2 regions of the Halomonas sp. CnH100-B genome follow, and region 2 is predicted to be linked to the other one. Evidence: predicted binding sites of a transcription regulator. Region 2 holds the regulator's gene; the other holds the start of a gene.

Region 1 (5,794 bases), on a different contig from region 2:
AGATACTCAACATGGAGCAAGGCTCCCCTGAATGGCTGGCGGCGCGCTTAGGCCACGTCACCATGTCGGAGCTAAAAACGCTGCTGGTTAACGGGAAAGGCCCCGGTGGATTTGGCACTGGGGCTTTTTCGTATATGCATCAGCTGATTGGCGAGCGGATTACCGGCGAACTGGCCGAGCCATTTCAGGGTAATGCGCATACCCGTCGTGGTCATGAGCTGGAAGGCGTGGCACGCACGCTTTATTGCGATGCCGCTGGTGAACCGGAACCACAGGAAGTGGGCATTATCCTCAATCACGAGGTGGGCTACTCACCAGACAGTTTGGTAGGTGATAACGGCCTACTGGAAATCAAAACCAAGCTGCCCAAATTCCAAATAGAGGTACTGCTTAGCGGGGAGATTCCCGCCGAGCATGTTGCTCAGTGCCAAGGTGGACTGTGGGTTAGCGAGCGGGAGTGGATCGACTTTGTGAGTTATTGGCCTGGCATGCCGCTGTTTATTAAACGTGCCTACCGTGACGACATCATGATCCGCACGATTGTTGAGCGAGTCGAAGCATTTCATGAGGAGATGGAGCGGCGCATGAGCCAAGTGATGGCTGCGTGAACGGTCACTTTCACAGATATTCCTTTCAACCATTAACGACATAGATGCCGGGGCCACCACCCCGGCATCTTTATTTTTTGGAGGTCATCATGCCCCATAGCAAACTCAAAGCCGGTGAAGTGGCGGGCACCTACTTAGTCACTTCGCCGGTCACAGAAACCGACATCATCACCATGGCCAAGCGGTTCGCACGCCGCAAGCTCGCCAAAGGCCGCAAGATTACTCAGCCTTCGCAAGCGTTTGAGCATCTGCAGCTGTTGCTTCAGGACTATGAGTATGAGGTGTTCAGCGTGCTGTTCCTCGACAGCCAGCACCGCGTCATCCGCTTTGAAGAGCTGTTTCGCGGCACTATTGATTCTGCCAGCGTGTACCCACGGGAAGTGCTAAAAGCAGCGCTCGCCTACAACGCCGCCGCTGTCATTCTGGTGCATAACCACCCCAGCGGTGACCCTGAGCCTAGTGATGCGGATCGGCGTATTACCGAGCGACTGAAGGAAGCGCTTGGCTTGATGGATATACGGGTGATTGACCATGTGGTGGTAGGGAGTGATGGATGCACGTCATTCGCAGAAAAAGGGTATCTGTAAACGTTCATACTCGAAGGTACAGGTACTGCCCCAGGGGCAGTACCTGTCTCCAATGCTCAATTTATTTTTTTGCCTAGATACTTCCGAAGCTACTAATTGCTGGCCGATACGCTTATCTGGCTGGCTGCGCCACTGGCGCTATTCGTTGGCACCGTGTGACAGGTTCTGTCTTTAAAGCGATATACCTCGATAAACGTGAGCTCAAGTGCGCCTGTGTCGGCAACAGTAATACCCATTAAGCTTTGTATCGCTCACCGAAAACCTAATGATGATGGGAATGAGGCTATGGATACCGCTTGGGTAATTATCGCCTACTTTTTGCGAGGCGCTTGATCAGGATCATATTTCCCTCCGATGCTGTTCAGGTTGCGTTCAGACAAATCATCCATGATGTTATTGGGGTTATTTATTTGATTTTTCCCAAACCAACGGCCTTAACTGCTGTTGGCTCTTTGGGCGAGTTACTGAGGTGATTATGAGTAACAGTACAAGTAGTCGTTTGCTGATGTTGTGGGTGCCACTTGCTGGGTTTGTCATTTGGGCGGGATACCTGATTGGAACCGAGCACCGTCTCCACCTATTTCAGTTCTTACCTTTCCTCTTTTTGGCAGCATGCCCACTGATGCATATTTTCATGCATAAACACCACGGCGGTCATAAGGACAAAATAGACAAGGACTGAACCACTCTATATATACATGTACGCGCCTGGGAGAAAGACCATGAAAACGACACAACAAGAGCACCGCTTGGGTGTTTCCAAAAACACACTGGTGACTCGGAATTTAAAAATCAAGCCTAGTAAATCCAAACGCATTGAAGAAGCGCTGTCAGATATCGACCGACTCTATGGAATGGATAAGGTGGTCTACAACGAGAAAAACCGAAATATCAGCCTTGCTTACGATGCGCTGAGGCTCTGCATCGATGACGTTGAAAAAATTCTCAAGCTCCATGACATACAGGTCAGCGCTGATCGGTGGAACCGCTTTAAGAAGGAGTATTACCGTTTCGTCGATCAGAACGTTAAAGACAACGCTAAACAGGAACCTTGGAGCTGTCATTAATAGTCATAACGGCTACATGACACAACCAGGAGCAAGACTAGCTAGTTTAGGGTAAGAGCTGCTTGCCTGTGGCCTCGCAAAATCAGACCTTCCGTTAGTCATTTGCCATGTGGCTGCACATAGGTTCTATATTTAATTTATATAGCATCAAAAAACACCGCACAGGAGTCCTTGGCAGTTATTGCTGCTGTGGTTGCCGTTAATACAAGGAGTCGCTTTCATGGTTGGGCAGGATAGAACGCCACAATATAAAGAAAACAGTCTTTCGTTGGTCGGTGCCGTTGCATTAGGCACCGGCGTGATGATTGGGGCCGGTATTTTTGCGCTAACCGGCCAAATGGCCGAAATGACTGGTCGGCTATTTCCTCTAGCCTTTCTGGCCGCTGCCGTCATTGTCTCTTTCAGCGCTTATTCTTACGTTAAAATGTCCAATACCTTCCCATCAGCAGGTGGGATTGGCATGTATTTACAGAAAGCGTATGGCCCGACGCTTCCCACCGCCTTTCATGCCCTCCTGATGTATTTTTCCATGGTGATCGCACAGAGTTTTTTGGCGAGAACGTTTGGTTCCTACACGCTTGAGTTGTTTGACCTGGGGGATCGTTCACTATTTGTGCCCCTACTCGGGGTTGGTTTACTGCTAATAGCCTTTTTGATCAATTTATCCGCCAACCGCTTGATCGAGACCGTCGCCTCGGTGCTCGGATTTATCAAAATAGGTGGCATTATAGTGTTTGGTATTGTCGGCGTGTTTATTGCCGACTCCATCGAAATGGGTGCTGGCAACGATGCACCTACGCCTACGATAACGGGCTTTTTAGGTGCTACGGCGCTCGGCATACTGGCATTTAAAGGCTTCACGACGATTACCAATAGTGGTTCGGAGCTTAAAGATCCTAAGCGGAATCTTGGCAAAGCTATCACGATCTCGATTGCGCTATGCGTGGTGATCTATGCCCTTGTCGGTTTTGCCGTTGCCAGCAACCTATCTTTGCCTGAAATTATCGAAACCCAAGACTACTCCCTGGCCGCCGCTGCCCGTCCCGCACTGGGTGAAGCGGCAGTTGCGTTTACCGTCATTCTCGCCATGTTGGCAACGGCGGGCGGTATCATCGCCAGCGTCTTTGCCGTTTCACGCATGCTCGCCATGCTGACAGAAATGAAGCTGGTTCCTCACCGCCATTTCCACATGCCCGGCAGTGTACAAAAGCATACACTGGTGTACACCATCGTATTTGGCTTAGTGCTCACCGCTTTTTTTGACCTGAGCCGCATCGCAGCATTAGGCATCATTTTCTACCTGATCATGGATATGGCCATCCACTGGGGTGTGCTTCGTCATCTCAAGGACAGAGTGGGGGCTAATCCTGTTATTCCTAGCATTGCCATACTACTAGATGCTGTCGTGTTAATCGGCTTTTTATGGGTAAAAGCCATCTCGGACCCCATGGTGCTCATCGTTGCTGGCGTAGTAATGGCTACTCTTTTACTCGGCGAATGGATTTTCCTATCCAAACGCGACGCTTCAAATGATAGCGAGCACTCTCACACTCATTAACGTTAATAGCGTTATAGGAGGTACCAAATGGACGTTAGAACCTTTGGTGAATTGATCGATTGGACCCGTCAGTTACACGAGCATCTTGCAGCTTGCCTTGCTCATTGCGCCGATATACACGAAGAAGAGCGCGCTCGCATGTTGCTCAATTACTTAGCTGCACAGGAAGCGGAAATGCAGCGCGTTGTGGCGCGCTTTGAACAGACTGTTGACGCGAAAGCATTAAAAACCTACGTTTATGACTATTTGGAGCATAAACCTATCCGTACGCATCGTACCTGCGATGCGCCCTATTCCACGCTAAGTGTTGACGACATTTGCCGAGAGGTTTTTGATTTCCATGAACAAACGATAAACCTTTATCGAACCCTCGTTGGCAAAGCGGAAATTCCTGAGGCTAAAGAGCTCTTAGATTCCCTTTTAGCACTTGAAGAGCACGAAGCCATGCGCCTTGTTCGACAAACGGGGAGAATGAACGATGTCTGAAGACCATAACGAGACAAAGGTGAAAGACCCTGTTTGTGGCATGGACGTTGATCCCCATACCTCCCGCCACCGTGCCAATCACGCGGGTAAGACTTGGTACTTCTGCTCAGAAAAGTGTCAGGAAAAGTTTATTGCCAAGCCTGATGCGTATCTTGAGCCAAGCAAACAGTCACAAGCGTCAGTACCCTCGGGGTCTATTTATACTTGCCCGATGCACCCAGAAGTTCGACGAGAAGGCCCAGGCGACTGTCCAATCTGTGGCATGGCGCTGGAACCTGAGACCGTCTCTGCTGACACCGGCCCTTCGGACGAACTCAAGGACATGACCAGGCGTTTCTGGATCGGCCTAGTACTGACCCTCCCCGTGTTTGCCCTAGAAATGGGTGGCCACGTGTTTGGCCTTATGCATTTTATTTCCCAGCAAACCTCTAACTGGATTCAACTGCTGCTGGCAACGCCGGTAGTCGTCTGGGCAGGTTGGCCATTCTTTGTACGCGGATGGCGTTCGCTAGTGCATCGCAGCCTTAATATGTTCACGCTAATCGCGATCGGTACCGGCACCGCGTTGCTCTACAGTTTGCTGGCCACCCTCACACCGGGCATCTTTCCCGACGCCTTCCGTCAAGCCGATGGTTCGGTGGCCGTTTATTTCGAAGCAGCGGCAGTGATTGTCGTTTTAGTTTTACTGGGACAAGTATTAGAGCTACGCGCTCGTGAAAAAACCTCTGGCGCTATTCGTGCTCTGCTCGACTTGGCGCCTGCTACCGCTCGACGCCTTGATGATCAGGGCAATGAGGAAGATATCTCTCTTGACCAGGTTCAGGTAGGGGATCGTCTCCGGGTGCGCCCCGGCGATAAGGTGCCATTAGATGGCGAAGTGATGGAAGGTCGCTCCAACGTTGACGAATCCATGGTTACCGGTGAACCACTAGCGGTGAAAAAGGAAGTCGGCGATGGCGTCATTGGCGGCAGCATCAATGGTCAAGGATCCTTTGTCATGCGCGCTGACAAGGTGGGCCAGGACACGATGCTGTCGCAGATTGTGCAAATGGTCGCCAGCGCCCAGCGCAGCCGCGCACCCATTCAAGGGCTTGCCGACAAAGTCGCCAGCATCTTTGTACCCGTCGTTATTCTCATTGCTGTTGTGGCTTTCATCGCCTGGTCATTGTGGGGCCCTACCCCGCCGATGGCGTTTGGCCTTATTGCGGCGGTTAGTGTTCTGATCATTGCCTGCCCGTGCGCGCTAGGTCTTGCTACCCCCATGTCAATTATGGTCGGTGTAGGGCGAGGTGCCCAGTTAGGCGTGTTGATTCGCGATGCCGAAGCTCTTGAACGTCTAGAGAAGGTCGACACCGTCGTCGTCGACAAAACCGGCACGCTTACCGAAGGCAAACCACGAGTGACCGAGTTGATTCTCACTGAAGGCATTGCTGAATCGGAGCTTTTGCGCTTGGCAGCTAGTCTTGAGCGAGGCAGCGAGCACCCCTT
Region 2 (5,794 bases):
TCCGCAGCGGCGGAGACCACTGCCTGGGACGACGCACTGCTACGCCGTTACGACACCAGCGGCCCGCGCTATACCTCGTACCCGACGGCGCTCTCTTTTCATGACCAATTCACTGCTGACGATATGAGCCAGGCGCTTGCGCGCAGCAACGCCAGCCGAAAACCGCTCTCACTGTACGTGCACGTCCCGTTTTGTCGGAAAATTTGCTTTTACTGCGCGTGCAACAAAATAGCTACAAAAAATACCGCTCTGGCCGAACCCTACTTATCACGGTTGGATCGCGAGATGGTGCTCACTGCGCGCCATTTGGATACAAAGCGTCCGGTGCAGCAGCTGCACTGGGGCGGCGGCACGCCAACGTTTCTCACTCTGGCTCAGATGAGCGATTTGATCGACCGCTTAGACGCACGCTTTGGCCTCTCCAATGCGCCGGACCGTGATTACGCCATCGAAATCGACCCACGTGAGGCGGATGTCTTTACCCTGCGCCATTTGCAGTCGCTGGGCTTCAACCGCTTGAGCTTGGGCGTACAAGACCTCGATCCACAGGTACAAGCGGCGATCAATCGCGTTCAGCCCCGGGTGCTCACCGAAACGCTAATGGATGAAGCCCATCGGCTCGGCTTTCGCTCGCTCAACCTCGATTTGATTTATGGCCTGCCCTTACAAACCGAGAAGAGTTTCGCGGACACGCTGCGCCAAGTGATCGAGCTAGGTCCCGCACGGCTGTCGGTGTTTAACTATGCGCATCTGCCGACCCGCTTTGCGCCCCAACGACGCATCAAGGACGCCGACCTGCCCAGCGCCGATGAGAAGCTGGCCATGCTGCATACCACCATTGCGATGCTGACCCAGGCGGGCTATGTGCATATCGGCATGGACCATTTCGCGCGCCCCGACGACAGCTTGGCCAAGGCGCAGCGCAACGGCACCCTGCAGCGCAACTTTCAAGGCTATTCCAGCCACGCCGAGTGCGACTTGATTGGTTTGGGGGTATCGGCCATTTCTCGGATCAACGATAGCTACGCGCAAAACCCTACCCGGCTCGCTGACTATGAAGCGGCCTTAGATGAAGGTAGGCTGGCGACCGTGAAAGGGTTACGTTTAAATAAGGATGACCTAATGCGAAGAGAGGTCATCGAGCGGCTCATGTGCGATATGGCCATTGACCTCGACACTGTCGGCCAGCGCTGGCAGGTCGATGCCGCAGATTACTTTGCCAACGCCCTTGAGCGGTTGGAAATCGCCGAACGGGATGGCCTGTTAACGCGTCAGGGGCTTCGGCTCACCGCCACCCCGGTGGGGCGGCTACTCATTCGACACCTGGCCATGGCCTTCGACACCCACTTACAACGCCAGGATGGCCAGCGCTACTCGAAGATCGTGTGAGCGCCTTGAGCCACCTGCCCCCTGTACCCATGATGGCGAATAAGAAGGGAGACCCCCATGTCATATCCTGCCAGCCAACGACGTTCACTGCTGCAAGAAGCGCGCTGCCAAACCTGTAGTTTAAGCTCGCTGTGCTTACCGCTTGCCCTGGAGCTTGAGGATATGAGCCAGTTCGATGCCATCATTCGCCGTCGCTCGCCGCTGAAGAAGGGCGAACCGCTGTTTCGTCAGGGCGACGCGTTCACCAGCGTTTATGCCGTGCGCTCTGGCAGTTTGAAACAGGTGACCAGCGAAGGGAACGGTAACGATCAGCTCACCAACTTCTTTCTGCCCAGCGAGCTGGTCGGCTTGGACGGTATCGACGAAGAGCACTACCCCGGCACCGTGATTGCCCTGGAGACTACCACGGTGTGCGAAATTCCGTTTGACCGCCTGGACACCCTCTCAGAAGAGATACCTGAGCTGCGCGGCCAACTTTACCGCAGTATGAGTAAGGAGCTGCGCGATGACCGACGGATGATGCGCTTACTATCGCGCAAAACCGCCGACCAGCGGCTGGCCAGCTTTTTAATTACCCTCTCTGACCGCTTCCGTCGCCGGGGTTACTCCCCCTACAGCTTTCGGCTGTCGATGTCGCGGGCCGATATGGGCAACTACCTGGGTCTGGCGGTGGAAACGGTCAGCCGTATTCTCAGCCGCTTTCAGCAGCAGGAGGTGGTGGCCGTTTCGGGTCGCGAGGTAAATATTTTGGACATGCAGCGCCTCATCACCCTGGCAGAAGAGGAGGCGCAGACGATTACACGTTAAACGCCTGAATGCGGCTCTCCATCAGCGCCGCCTGCTTCGCTTCCAGACCGGCAAAGTCGAATAGCTCGCGGTCGGCAAGCTGGGAAGGGGCGACGTTGGTGACGGCTTTGAACATGCTCTCCAAACGGCCAGGGTGCTTCTTGTCCCACTCTGCCAACATCTCTTTGACGATCTGGCGCTGCATGTTGGGCTGTGAACCGCACAGGTTGCAGGGAATGATCGGAAACGCCATCAGCCGTGAAAACTCTGCAATGTCCGCCTCTTTGCAGTACGCCAGCGGGCGAATCACGATATTTTTCCCGTCATCAGAGAGCAGTTTCGGCGGCATGGCCTTCAGCGTACCGCCGAAGAACATATTCAGGAACAGCGTTTCCAGAATGTCTTCCCGGTGGTGGCCCAGGGCAATCTTGTTGGCGCCAATCTCGTCGGCAAACCCATACAGCGAGCCACGGCGCAGACGTGAACAGAGCGCGCAGGTGGTCTTTCCTTCCGGCGTTTTCTCCTTCACGACCGAATATGTATCACGTTCGAGAATGTGGTACTCCACCCCCAGCTTGTCTAAGTACTGGGGCAACACGTGCTCCGGGAAACCAGGCTGTTTTTGGTCCATATTGACCGCCACGAGCGAGAAATTGACCGGCGCGTTGCGCTGAAGATTGCGCAAGATCTCCAACATCGTGTAGCTGTCTTTGCCACCGGAGAGACACACCATGACCCGGTCGCCCTCTTCGATCATGTTGTAATCGATGATGGCATTTCCCACTTCGCGCCGCAGGCGTTTTTGCAACTTGTTGAATTCACGCTTCTGCTTGGCATCCTGCAGCTCATGCTGCTGGGCAAGGGACTCGTCAGACGCGCTGTCTGACGCAGTAGGGTCAAAGTAGTCAGGTTGTAACATGATCGTCGCACTGCCGATGGGTGAAGGAGCAGCGCGTATTCTAACAACACTCCGAAGCTCTACCCAATACAAACCCTAGGCCGTCAGGGCGATCTCACGCTGTAAACGCAGGTAGAGGAGCGCGCTGGCGGTGGCTTCACTGACCACGCTGGGCCAGATCAATGGCGGTAGCTGCCAGCGAGCCAACGCTACGCCAAGCGGGTCGAGGGTATCGATGTGTGGATGCAGCCGCCGCAGCTGTCGCCCATGCAACTTGGCAACGTCCACCTGGGCGTTGGGGAGACCAAACCCCAATACGCTTTTGAACAGCCCGTTCAAAGGTTCGAGGGTGTGCTCCAACTGCCAGCCGACCAGCGGCCGGTTGCCGATGAAGTCGGCCAACTCCGTCAGGCACTCGGCATCTGGCGTGCGCGGCGCGTCGGTGGCGTGTAGCTGGTGATGGCGTCGCAGGGTAGCAGGGACTAGCGCGGGCGATACCGACAACGTGGCCCACCACATACGACTGGTGTGCACACGGCGCGGGTTCAGTACCACCGCCGCTACGCTGATCACCGCTGGCTGACCCTCGCTCACCTGGCAGGCCATGGCCACGGACTCTTCCCCCATGTAGGGCTGAAATAGCCAGGCATACGGCGAATCGGCCCAGCGGCGACGGTCGCTTTCTCGCTGAAGCAGCGTTCTCAGCGAGCCGCTGAGCAGCGTCATGTGTCGGTCTAACAGGCGCATTCCGCTCACGAGTACTCCAAATGATAGCGGTGGGAAAGACGCTGCTTGAAGTCTTTCACGATGTGCAGGGCTTCGCGCAACAGGTCTCGTTCCAGTGAAGAAAGCTCTTGTACCACGACCCGATTGGTACGCTTGGCGTGGGTGCCCTCCATGTCCTGGAGCTGCTGGCGAAGACGCAACTCGGTGAATAGCGCCAGGGCTTCGCCGAGATCATCGGCAAACCGTCGATCCAACCGCCCATCGATGGCCAGGGCCTCCAGGCGATCCAGGGTCGACGTGGCCTTGATGCGCCGCTCAAGCGCCATGGTGCGCACGCCGTGCACGATAGGGAAGATGCCGCCTTTTTTGATATCGATACCGTGTTGGGGCTTCTTCAGCGAGCCAAATAGCGTCAGCGGCGTCGAGAAGCGCAGCGCTGCCCGAGCAAAGTAAGAGAGCAGCAGCTCATCGTGGGAGCAGCGCTCGAACAGCGCCTCACGTATTTGATCCAGTAGCGCGGGGTTACCTGCCACGCCGTGGGAGTCGAGCAGAATCGCCAGTTTCATCAAGCTGTCACCGTCCCGGGCGCTCACCCATTTGGCGATACGGCTCTTCCACTGCGAGACGGTGCCCACCCACTCGGGATTGGACACCATGATGTTCCCAGGACACGGCGGGTAACCCAACTGGATCAGCGTGTCGGTGAGCCCGCTCATCGCCTCGTGCACCTCGGGCCACTGGCAGTCGTCGGCCAGGATCAGGCCATTGTCCTGATCGGTTTTTAGAATCTGTTCGCCGCGCCCTTCGCTGCCCATCACCATCAGGCAGCTATGGCGGTGGTACTGCTCGGGCACCGTAAATCCCCACGCTTTGCTCATGATGCGACCATTGAGCGCCGCCAGTAACTCCATGGCAAAGCGCAGCTTCACGCCCTGGGCCATCAGCGCGTTGACCAACTCAGGCGTACGCTGGCTGGCGGCCGCCAAGGCTTCCAGGCTATTGGCTTGCTCGACCTGCAAGCTCACTACGTAGCTGCGGCTGGAGAAGAAGCTCAGCACGTCCATCAGCTCTACGACACCCCGAGCGCACTCGTCCTCCATCACCACGACCCGGGCGACCTTATGGCGAGTCATCAGTATCAGCGCTTCAAACAGGTACTGCTCGGGGGTCACGGTGACCAGCGCCTGGTTTGCCAACGCCTCTACCGGGGTATGCTGGGTGCTGTCCCCCAGCACTAAGCCATTGAGCAGATCGGTTTTGGTGACCATGCCCAGCGCGCCTTGCGTCCCTACCAGCAGGCTATCGGCGTGACTCTCGTTTAACTGACGCACGGCATCGCGAATACTTTTCGATGCGTCGATCAACAGCGGCTCACGCATGCACTCGTGCACCTTGGCTAGCATGAAGCCTGCCATCGTCACGCCCCCCTCGGCGCGCTTTTCGGTGAGCAGGCGCGCCTTATGGGAGAGCGACTGTTTGAAGAACTGCTCGAAAGGGGGATAGTGTCGGCAGAGCTGCACGAACAGCGCTTTAGGCATCACATAGCACAAGCACTCTTGTTCGGCCTGGAAACGGTAGCGGCTTTTACCGTTGAGAATGCTGATCGCCCCAAACAAGTCCCCGGCCGTGTAGTGGCCAATCCGCGCGCTGGCGGCGGGTAGCGTGGGGTCCAGCTCGGCGACCTCTCCCTTGTGAATGAGAAATACCGACTCGCCTGCCTGGCCCATCTCAAGAATGATTTCATCCCGGTCGAAGTAGGCAAGGTCCATACCGCGACGAACGTGATCGCGCCCCGCATCATCCATCAGCGAAAACGGCAGTTGGGAGAGATCCACGTCTACCATGGGCGACCTCACTTAAGGGCAGTGACTAAAGAGAACTAGAAACGGTTTGACGACCTGTAGACACATTGACTCATTATACTTTCCGCTATAGCGCTAACGTCTTAACGACGTTTGTTTAGCGACGAAAGTAGTGGCTTTTTTTACTCCCTTT

The links. Region 2 encodes FNR, which switches genes on or off when oxygen is low (the NO sensors DNR and NnrR bind a similar motif). Its sites were predicted from a motif close to TTGATNTANATCAA; they were not measured.
Region 1: a site for FNR is predicted at 1,525-1,538, ahead of NH398_RS11780 (DUF2933 domain-containing protein). Genes of this name have one in related genera too.

Annotation. Positions count from the first base shown of each region.
Region 1 is NZ_JAMXRX010000004.1:457,726-463,519, reverse strand. Features, by position in the region: gene NH398_RS11795 (lambda exonuclease family protein) at 1-608, shown strand, start outside; gene radC (DNA repair protein RadC) at 698-1,195, shown strand; partial or broken gene NH398_RS11785 (glutaredoxin) at 1,307-1,499, shown strand; gene NH398_RS11780 (DUF2933 domain-containing protein) at 1,701-1,877, shown strand; gene NH398_RS11775 (hypothetical protein) at 1,918-2,262, shown strand; gene NH398_RS11770 (APC family permease) at 2,483-3,820, shown strand; gene NH398_RS11765 (hypothetical protein) at 3,848-4,306, shown strand; gene NH398_RS11760 (heavy metal translocating P-type ATPase) at 4,299-5,794, shown strand, end outside.
Region 2 is NZ_JAMXRX010000003.1:141,134-146,927, reverse strand. Features, by position in the region: gene hemN (oxygen-independent coproporphyrinogen III oxidase) at 1-1,389, shown strand, start outside; gene fnr (fumarate/nitrate reduction transcriptional regulator Fnr) at 1,447-2,196, shown strand; gene ttcA (tRNA 2-thiocytidine(32) synthetase TtcA) at 2,186-3,094, opposite strand; gene NH398_RS07385 (DNA polymerase III subunit epsilon) at 3,170-3,820, opposite strand; gene NH398_RS07380 (putative nucleotidyltransferase substrate binding domain-containing protein) at 3,826-5,643, opposite strand.